One region of the Variovorax humicola genome, then DNA from elsewhere that is predicted to be linked to it. Evidence: riboswitches for the same ligand, from Rfam matches in the RefSeq annotation. Region 1 holds a riboswitch; the other holds the start of a gene.

Region 1 (5,340 bases):
AGGCCTACACCCGCGGGTCGGTCAACCTTCGGGCCGGCCCTTCCAACCAATACCCGTTGATTACGCGACTGGCGCCCGGCCTGCCGGTCACTGTTGTCGGATGCACCGGTGGCTATGGCTGGTGCGATGTGGTCCTGTCCGACGGCTTGCGTGGCTGGGCGGCGGCAACGCGGCTCGTGTATCCCTACGGCGGCGCATCGGTGCCGCTGGCCAGCTACGGAGCGACCATCGGCGTGCCGATCGTCGCATTCAGCATAGGCAGCTACTGGGGCAACTATTACCGCGACCGCCCGTGGTACGGCGAACCTCGCTGGTGGGGTGGCCGGCCGCCGCCGCCGCCCGTGCCCGGCTGGCGCCCCCCGCCGCCGCCGCACGCAGGCTGGGCACCGCGCCCGCCCGGTCCGGGCTATGCACCGGGCCCCGGCTATGGGCACCCGGGCTACTCCGGCCCCCGCCACGGCTACGACCCTCGTTCTGGCTACGACCGTCGTTCTGGTTACGACCCTCGCCCGGGACAGGTCCCTCATCCAGGCTCCGCCCCGAACCCCGGCCGGCCACCCGTACCGGGCCAACCGCCGCAGCCGGGATCCCCGCCGGGACAAGTGACGATACCGATGAAGCCGTTTGCGCCGGGCGTGCCGGCGAACCAGTTCTGATCGCGATCAGCCGTCCCCCGTCAGCGCATCCTTGCCGGCGCGCTGGATCAACTGGATGAAGCGCTGCGCGCCCAGGCCGAGCGGCCGCTCGCGCGACCAGACCACGTCGACCCAGAGGTCGAGCCCGTTCGAGAGGTTGTCGAACTCAATCTCTACCAGCGCGCCCGTGGCCACGTGCGGCTGCACGAAGCTGCGCGGCAGCCAGCCCCAGCCGACGCCGGCAGTGATCAGGCTTAGCGCGGCCAGCGCGTTGTCGCTGCGCCAGGTGTGGCGGGCGAACACGAAGCGCGGGTCGCGCGACGCCAGGTCGCGGCCCGCGACCACCACCTGCCGCGTGTTGATCAGGTGCTGCTCGCCCATCCGGCTGCCGGCCGCGACGTACCCGGGATGGTTCGGCGCGATCACTGCCACCAGCACCTCGCTTGCCACCTCCTGAAAGCCCTCGCGCCCGTCGATGCTGGGGCGCTCGAAGACCAGCGCGAGCTGGGCGCGCCCGGTGTGCAGCATCTCCAGCGCATCGGCCTGCGGCGCGGCCAGCACTTCGACCTCTAGCAGCGGATGCTCGCTCGCCAGTGCGGCGAGTGGCGCGCTCCAGGGGGCCGACAGCAGTTCGGGCGCGATCGCCAGCGTCAGGCGGTTCTCCAGTCCCTGCGTCAGCCCTAGCGCCTGCACCTGCAGCGCCTTGAGTTGCGCGGCCAGCAGCCGCGCCTGCGGTTCGAGCGAGCGGGCGGCCGCCGTCGGCCGGGGCTCGCGGCCGGATCGGTCGAACAGCGGCAGGTCGAGTTCGGCCTCGAGTTGCGCGACGGCCATGCTGACCGCCGACGGCACCCGCCCGAGCGAGCGAGCCGCCGCCGAGAACGAGCCATGGTCGAGGACGGCGAGGAAGAGTTCGACGGAGTCGCTGGTGAAGGCCATGGGCTGATCTATCAACAAAACTGAAAGAAGATGACTTTTTATATCAGCAAAACTCCAATAAAGTCAGGTCATTCCCGCAATTCACCGGTATTGCTCCATGCAAGGCATCCAGCGCAAAGTCATCTACCTCGGCCTCTACGAAGGCCTCGCGATCGCGTGTTCGAGCGTGGGCCTGTCGCTGATGTCGGGCGAGGGGCTCGCGCATTCCGGCGCGCTGGCCGCCGTGATGTCGGCCATTGCGCTGGCGTGGAACCTGGCGTTCACCTTCGTTTTCGAGCTGTGGGAGTCGCGCCAGGCGACGCACGGCCGCAGCCTTGGCCGGCGCGTGGCGCACGCCATCGGGTTCGAAGGCGGGCTGGTGCTGCTGCTGGTGCCGCTGGTGGCTTGGTGGCTCGATGTGTCGATGTGGCAGGCGCTCGTCATGGACATCGGCCTGATGCTGTTCTTCCTGGTCTACACCTTCGCGTTCAACTGGGGATTCGATCGCGTGTTCGGACTGCCGACCTCGGCAATGGGCCGGAAGGTGCAGGCGGCCTGATCTGCCGGGGCGCCGCAACGGCGCGGCCTGTGGAGCGGGCGGCGCTGGCCCCCAGAGTGACGCAGCCGGGGCGAGGGCTTAAAATCGCCGGCTCCCAAGGAGCGTTGCAACATCCCCGTGCGGGCATGTCAGGCTTGGGATTTTCCAGGTCTTATTCGCAACGACGCTCACCTGCTGACCCGATTCACACAGGTGAGTGCCCATGTCCTCCACAACCACCGCTTCCGTCGCCGTTTCTCCCATGCTGCTTTCCGGCCTCGAGCCGGTCACCATCGGCGAGGGCTCGCTGTTCGTCAACATCGGCGAGCGCACCAACGTCACCGGCTCCAAGGCCTTCGCTCGGATGATCCTGAACGGCCAGTTCGAGGAAGCGCTGGCCGTGGCGCGCCAGCAGGTCGAGAACGGTGCGCAGGTGATCGACGTGAACATGGACGAGGCCATGCTCGACAGCAAGGCCGCGATGGTGCGCTTCCTGAACCTGATCGCGAGCGAGCCCGACATCGCACGCGTGCCGATCATGGTGGACAGCTCCAAGTGGGAAGTCATCGAGGCGGGGCTGCGCTGCATCCAGGGCAAGGGCATCGTCAACTCGATCTCGATGAAGGAGGGCGTGGAGCAGTTCAAGCACCATGCCAAGCTGCTGCGCCGCTACGGCGCGGCTGCCGTGGTGATGGCCTTCGACGAAAAGGGCCAGGCCGACACCTACGAGCGCAAGACCGAGATCTGCGAGCGGGCCTACCGCATCCTCGTCGACGAGATCGGCTTTCCGCCGGAAGACATCATCTTCGACCCGAACATCTTCGCGGTGGCCACGGGTATCGAGGAGCACAACAACTACGCGGTCGACTTCATCGAGGCGACGCGCTGGATCAAGCAGAACCTGCCGGGCGCCAAGGTGTCGGGCGGCGTGTCGAACGTCAGCTTTTCCTTCCGCGGCAACGACCCGGTGCGCGAAGCCATCCACACCGTGTTCCTGTACCACGCGATCAAGGCCGGAATGGACATGGGCATCGTCAACGCCGGCATGGTCGGCGTCTACGACGACCTGGAGCCGACGCTGCGCGAGCGCGTGGAAGACGTGATCCTGAACAGAAGGCCCGATGCCGGCGAGCGCCTCGTCGAGGTCGCCGAAACCGCGAAGAGCGGCGCCAAGGACGAGAGCAAGAAGCTCGAATGGCGCGGTACGCCGGAGGCGCCGCAGACCGTCGGCCAGCGCCTGAGCCACGCGCTGGTGCACGGGATCACCGACTTCATCGTCGAAGACACCGAGGAGGCGTACCAGGACATCCTGAAGAAGGGCGGGCGCCCGCTGCACGTCATCGAAGGCCCGCTGATGGACGGCATGAACATCGTGGGCGACCTGTTCGGCCAGGGCAAGATGTTCCTGCCGCAGGTCGTGAAGTCGGCCCGCGTGATGAAGCAGGCCGTGGCCCACCTCATTCCCTACATCGAGGAAGAAAAGCGCCAGGACGAAGCGGCCGGGCGCGACGTGCGCAGCAAGGGCAAGATCGTCATCGCCACCGTGAAGGGCGACGTGCACGACATCGGCAAGAACATCGTCACCGTCGTGCTCCAGTGCAACAACTTCGAGGTGGTGAACATGGGCGTGATGGTCCCCTGCCACGAGATCCTGGCGAAGGCCAAGGTCGAGGGCGCGGACATCGTGGGCCTGTCGGGCCTGATCACGCCGAGCCTCGAGGAGATGCAGTACGTGGCCGGCGAGATGCAGAAGGACGACCACTTCCGCATCAAGAAGATCCCGCTGATGATCGGCGGCGCCACCACCAGCCGCGTGCACACGGCCGTGAAGATCGCGCCGCACTACGAAGGCCCGGTGGTGTACGTGCCCGATGCCTCGCGCAGCGTGAGCGTGGCGCAGTCGCTGCTTTCCGACCAGGCCAGCAAGTTCATCGACGAGGTCAACGCCGACTACGTCAAGGTGCGCCACCAGCACGCCAACAAGAAGCAGGTGCCGCTGTGGCCGCTGGCCAAGGCGCGCGCCAACAAGACGCCGGTCGACTGGTCCGCTTTCACGCCGACAGTGCCCAAGTTCATCGGCCGCCGCGTGTTCAAGAACTTCGACCTGACCGAGCTTGCCAAGTACATCGACTGGGGCCCGTTCTTCCAGACCTGGGACCTGGCCGGGCCGTTCCCCGCGATCCTGAAGGACGAGGTCGTGGGCACCGAGGCCGTGCGCGTCTATGCGGATGCCAAGCGCATGCTGCAGCGCCTCATCGAAGGCCGCTGGCTCAGCGCCAGCGGCGTGGTCGGCTTCTGGCCGGCCAATACGGTGAACGACGACGACATCGTCCTGTACACCGACGAGTCGCGCACCGAAGTCGCGCTGACCTGGTACGGCATGCGCCAGCAGACCGAGAAGCAAATCATCGACGGCGTGATGCGCCCGAGCCGCTGCCTGGCCGACTTCGTCGCGCCGAAGGACAGCGGCATCGCGGACTACGTCGGCATGTTCGCCGTGACCGCGGGCCTGGGCGTCGAGAAGAAGGAGAAGTACTTCATCGACGACCTCGACGACTATTCCGCCATCATGCTCAAGGCCCTGGCCGACCGTCTGGCCGAGGCCTTTGCCGAAGCCATGCACCATCGCGTGCGCACCGATCTCTGGGGCTATTCAAGCCATGAAACCCTGAGCAACGACGAGATGATTGCCGAGAAGTACCGCGGCATCCGCCCCGCGCCCGGCTATCCGGCTTGCCCGGACCACAGCGTCAAGGGCCCGATGTTCGACCTGCTGCATTGCAACGACATCGGCATGCGCGTGACCGAGAGCCTCGCGATGCTGCCGGCGGCCAGCGTGAGCGGCTTCTATCTTGCGCACCCGGACGCCACGTATTTCAACGTCGGCAAGATCGGCCATGACCAGTTGGTGGACCATGCGCAGCGGCGCCGGGCCAGCGAGGCCGATCTCGAGCGCCTGCTGGCGCCGAACCTTTAGATGAAACACCCCCGAAGCGCCCGCGGCCTCCCCCTCGGGGGGCGAAATCGGTGGCCCGGCAAAGCCGGTTCCACGGTATCCCTGGCATTCGACAGCGCCGGTTTCGTTCGTCATCGGTCATGCAGAAGCGTCGTGGAAACTCACATCACACCGATCCGGGAGCTGTTATCCAGAAGTTGATATTCGCATTGACGCACTACGCTGCGTTTGCCGTCATCGTGGCGGCGTGTTGGGGTGTCGGGCAGGCAGCGTTGTCCCGCATGGCCCCGCCGGCG
Region 2 (5,340 bases), on a different contig from region 1:
GCATGGCCGCCATCACCGAGGCCGCGAATGGCTTCCCCGGCGCCAGCGGACGCCTTCCCGACCAGGCGGCCACCGTCGCGCAGATCCTGCAGGATGGCGGCTGGAGCACCTTCTGGGTCGGCAAGAACCACAACGTGCCCGAGCAGGACGTTGCTTCCGGCGCGAGCCGCAAGCAGTGGCCGCTGCAGAAGGGTTTCGACCGCTTCTACGGCTTCATCGGCGGCGAGACCAACCAGTGGTACCCCGACCTCATCGAGGACAACCGCTTCATCGACGCGCCCTATGGGCCGGAGCAGGGCTATCACCTGTCCAAGGACCTGGCCGACAAGGGCATCGCGATGATCCGCGACCAGAAGGCCACCAACCCGTCCCGCCCGTGGTTCATGTGGTTCAACCCCGGCGCCAACCACGCCCCGCATCACGCGCCGAAAGACTACATTGCCAAGTACAAGGGCAAGTTCGACGACGGCTACGAGGCCTACCGCACCTGGGTGCTGGAGCGCATGATCGCCAAGGGTGTGCTGCCCAAGGGCACGCAACTCACGCCGCTCAATCCGCTGCCGAAGGACGTGGCGAACGCGGCCGACTACGTGCGGCCATGGGACACGCTCACGGCCGATGAAAAGAAGCTGTTCTCCCGGCTGGCCGAGGTCTACGCTGGATTCTCGGAATACACCGACGTGCAGATCGGCCGGATGGTCGACTACCTGCAACAAAGCGGCCAGCTCGAGAACACGGTGATCCTCTATGCCGCCGACAACGGCGCTTCCGGCGAAGGAAGCCCCAGCGGCTCGGTCAACGAGAACAAGTTCTTCAACGGCTATCCCGACACGATCGCCGAAAACATGAAGTACATCGACGTGCTCGGCGGCCCCGACACCTATGAGCACTTCCCCACCGGATGGGCAGCCGCCTTCTCGACGCCGTTCCAGATGTTCAAGCGCTATGCGGAGTATTCGGGCGGCACCTCGGATCCGCTCGTGATCTCATGGCCCAAGGGAATCAAGGCGCGCGGCGAGATCCGCAACCAGTACCACCATTCGACGGACATCGTGCCGACGATCCTCGACATCGCCGGACTGGAGATGCCCAAGACCTACAAGGGCGTAGAGCAATACCCGATGGCAGGCGTGTCGATGCGCTACACCTTCGACGCGAAGCCGGATGACGCGACGCAGAAGAAGCGCCAGTACTACGCCATGCTCGGCACGCGCGGCATCTGGGAGGACGGCTGGCTCGCCGCAGCAACGCATGCGCCGCTCACAGGCAAGGGGCACTTCGACCAGGACCAGTGGGAGCTCTATCACGTGGCCGTCGATCGCTCCGAGTCGAAAAACGTCGCAAAGGAGAACCCCGAGAAGCTGCAGGCGCTGATCAAGGCATGGTTCGAGGAAGCGGACAAGAACATGGTCCTGCCGCTCGACGACCGGTCGGCGATCGAGCAACTCGGCGTCGAGCGCCCGTCCGACGAGCCCGCACGCGAACGGTACATCTACTACCCCGACACCGCACCAGTGCCCGAAGGCGTGGCCGGCAACGTGCGCGGCCGCTCGTACAAGATCCTTGCCAACGTCGATCTGACGGCTGAAGCATCCGGCGTCATCTTCGCGCATGGCTCCCGCTTCGGCGGCCATGCGCTGTTCATCAAGGACAAGAAGCTGCACTACGTCTACAACTTCCTCGGCATCAAGCCGGAGCAGGAGCTGGTTTCCAAGGTGCCGCTCCAGCCGGGCAAGCAAACGCTCGGCATGGAGTTCATCCGCGAGAAGACCGGCGAACACGGTGAGTCCATCGGACGCGCGAAGCTCTACATCAACGACACCCTGGTCGCCGAGGGCCCGATGAAGACGCAGGCCGGCAAGTTCACGCTCTCGGGCGACGGACTCTGCGTCGGCTTCGACAGCGGCGACGCAGTGAGCCAACAGTACAAGTCGCCTGGAAGGTTCAAGGGCGGAAAGATTGACCTGGTCGGCGTCACGGTCGAAAAGGCGCAATACCTCGACCTCGCAAAAGAGGCGCAACGGCTCATGCAGGTGCAGTGAGGAGGGGGAGTGCGGCGGGTCGGTGTGCCTGACACCGGCCCGCACGCGCGGGAAGTCCCTGCATGAACTCTCATGCGCCGGTGCCTGCATCGGTAGCATGCGCGAGATGCAAGCAAGAAAAGCACTATGGATATTCGACGTCTAACGCATTTGGTTGCGCTGGCCGATGAACTGCACTTCGCGCGGGCGGCCGAGCGGGTGCATCTGAGCCAGCCTGCATTCAGCCGAAGCATCCAGGCTGTCGAAGGCGAACTCGGCCTGCGTCTCTTCGAGCGCGACGTGGGCGAAGTGCGGCCCACTCCGGCGGGCGAGTTCGTGATCGAGCGGGCGCGACGGCTGCTGTTCCAGGTGCGTTGTACGCAGCGCGACTTCGAGCTCTACGGGCGCAGCGAGCTGGGCAAGACCGCCGTTGGCATGGGACCCATGCCCGCGGTGAGTCTCATGCCGCTCGTGATGACGGAATTGCGGCGGCGCTTCCCCCGGGTGTGCGTACGCGTTGAGGTGGGCAACTGGCAGCAGTTGCTGAAGCTCCTGATGGCCGAGGAGATCGAGTTCTTCGTCGCCCACGTGCTCGCCCTGCCGGATGCAGAGACGCTGGAGGTGCGTCCGCTACCTGGACTCCGGGCTCACCTATTCGTTCGTGCGGGACACCCGCTGGCGCAACTGGATTGCAACTGGAACGAGGCGTGGACTTTCGGAGTGGCAGTGCCGAAGGTGCCGCCGGAGATGAAGGTCCAACTGGCGCGACTGCTCGGCCTGCCCGCGGGCCAGGAGCCGGAGTTCGCACTGGAGTGCGATAACTTCGCCCTGCTGAGGGACGTGGCAATGTCCACCGACACCGTGCTTGGGGCGACCTACGCGGCCTTGCTCAACGATCTCGAGGCTGGTCGGCTGGTGCCGCTGCGAATGCCCGAGGCCAGCTCGCTCGTCACCAACCTGGGCATCGTGAGCCTGCGCCACCGAACCACCTCGCCCATGGCTGGCGAGGCAATGGCCTGCATTGCGAGAGTGGCGACCGAGGTCAGCATCTGATATGGGTTTGAGCCATCGGTTGGGCGTGCCGTCGGGCGCGATCACTGTCTGCTTGCCACCCTTGTAGTAGAACCACAGCTTCCGGCCACCCGGCGCCGACACCGGCGCGGCCGACAACTTCGCCACCGTCGCGTTGGTCATCGTGCTCTCGGGCATTCAGCCCCGGGGACGAACGCAAATTCACTGCTGGCAGGCGTTTTCGGTCCCGCGCTAAAATCCCTCGCTCCGAGGAGCGTTGCAGCGCCGTCAGGCGTGAGGCTCGGACCCTTATCGCAACCACGCTCACCCGCTGTTCTCGCGGTGAGTCCCATCCCCGAACGCAGTGGCATCTCTCAAACCAGCTTTGTTGGAGTTCACATGAGCGCTGTTCTCAAGCCCACCCCCGTTTCTTCGGCCGACCAGGCCATTGCCGATCTCTCGCTGGCCGCCTGGGGCCGCAAGGAAATCAGGATCGCCGAGACCGAGATGCCCGGCCTCATGGCCATCCGCGAGGAGTTCTCGAAGTCGCAGCCGCTCAAGGGCGCGCGCATCACCGGCTCGCTGCACATGACCATTCAGACGGCCGTGCTGATCGAGACGCTGCAAGCCCTGGGCGCGCAAGTGCGCTGGGCCTCGTGCAACATCTTCTCGACGCAGGACCACGCAGCCGCCGCCATCGCCGCCGCCGGCACGCCGGTATTCGCGATCAAGGGCGAATCGCTGAAGGACTACTGGGACTACACCCACAGCATCTTCGACTTCGGCGCCAAGGGCTCGAAAGGCGAAGGCCCGAACATGATCCTCGATGACGGCGGCGATGCCACGCTGCTGATGCACCTGGGCCAGCGCGCAGAGAAAGACCAGTCCGTGCTGGCCAACCCGACCAGCGAAGAAGAGCGAATCCTCTACGCCGCCATCAAGGCCAAGCTCGCCGTCGACAGCACCTGGTACACGCGCAAGTCGGCCGAGATCATCGGCGTGACCGAAGAGACCACCACCGGCGTGCACCGCCTGAACGAGATGTCCGCCAAGGGCACGCTGCTGTTCCGCGCGATCAACGTGAACGACTCAGTCACCAAGAGCAAGTTCGACAACCTCTATGGCTGCCGCGAATCGCTGGTCGATGGCATCAAGCGCGCCACCGACGTGATGATCGCCGGCAAGGTCGCGTGCGTGGCCGGCTACGGCGACGTGGGCAAGGGCTCGGCGCAGGCGCTGCGTGCACTGAGCGCGCAGGTGTGGGTCACCGAGATCGACCCCATCAACGCCCTGCAGGCCGCGATGGAAGGCTACAAGGTCGTGACCATGGAATACGCCGCCGACAAGGCCGACATCTTCGTGACCACCACCGGCAACAAGGACGTCATCACGCACGCCCACATGGCCGCCATGAAGGACCAGGCCATCGTCTGCAACATCGGCCACTTCGACAACGAGATCGACGTCGCCTCGATCGAGAAGTACGAGTGGGAAGAGATCAAGCCGCAGGTCGACCACATCACCTTCCCCGACGGCAAGAAGATCATCCTGCTGGCCAAGGGCCGGCTGGTGAACCTGGGCTGCGGCACGGGCCACCCGAGCTTCGTGATGTCGTCGTCGTTCGCCAACCAGACCATCGCGCAGATCGAGCTGTTCACCAAGCCCGATGCCTACCAGGCCGGCAAGGTCTACGTGCTGCCGAAGCACCTCGACGAGAAGGTCGCGCGCCTGCACCTGAAGAAGGTCGGCGCCATGCTGACCGAACTCACCGACGTGCAGGCTGCCTACATCGGCGTGAACAAGGCGGGTCCGTACAAGGCGGACACCTACAGGTATTGATGGCACACCCCCAAGCTACGCCGCACTTCGTGCAGATTCGCCAACCCCCTTGCAAGGGGCAACGCCAGCGGCCCGGCAGGGCAGGTTCCGCGGTGTCCCGCGAATCGGTTCTCGAGTGCGGTACCGGCAGGGGGCGTTGCATCGATGCGCGCTGATCAATTGCTGGTCGAGCGCGGCCTCGCCGCATCGCGCTCCCAAGCGGTTCGCCTGATCGCCGGCGGCTTGCGCTGGCGCGATGCCGGTACCGCCGATGCATGGCGCACCGTGGCGAAGAACCGGGACGACCTGCCCGAGACGGCGGAGCTCGAACTGCTCGATGCAGCCGAATCGCGCTACGTGTCGCGCGGCGGGCTCAAGCTCGAAGCCGCATTGCGCGTTGCGGGCGTCGACCCTGCAGGCAAGCAATGTCTTGACGTGGGCCAGTCGACCGGCGGCTTCACCGATTGCCTGCTGCAGCATGGCGCTGCGC

The links. A riboswitch is a leader RNA that binds a small molecule or an ion and turns the genes downstream of it on or off. The one in region 1 is predicted to bind S-adenosylhomocysteine.
Region 2: linked by a shared signal. The riboswitch ahead of ahcY (adenosylhomocysteinase) and the one ahead of metH (methionine synthase) in region 1 are both predicted to bind S-adenosylhomocysteine.

Annotation. Positions count from the first base shown of each region.
Region 1 covers NZ_JBBKZV010000003.1:355,010-360,349, forward strand. Annotated here, with positions in the region: gene WKW80_RS08620 (SH3 domain-containing protein) at 1-656, shown strand, start outside; gene WKW80_RS08625 (LysR family transcriptional regulator) at 663-1,571, opposite strand; gene WKW80_RS08630 (PACE efflux transporter) at 1,669-2,109, shown strand; S-adenosyl-L-homocysteine riboswitch at 2,200-2,285, shown strand; gene metH (methionine synthase) at 2,351-5,065, shown strand; gene WKW80_RS08640 (ArnT family glycosyltransferase) at 5,254-5,340, shown strand, end outside.
Region 2 covers NZ_JBBKZV010000010.1:183,493-188,832, forward strand. Annotated here, with positions in the region: gene WKW80_RS18170 (arylsulfatase) at 1-2,042, shown strand, start outside; gene WKW80_RS18175 (LysR family transcriptional regulator) at 2,169-3,074, shown strand; S-adenosyl-L-homocysteine riboswitch at 3,296-3,365, shown strand; gene ahcY (adenosylhomocysteinase) at 3,432-4,871, shown strand; gene WKW80_RS18185 (TlyA family RNA methyltransferase) at 5,016-5,340, shown strand, end outside.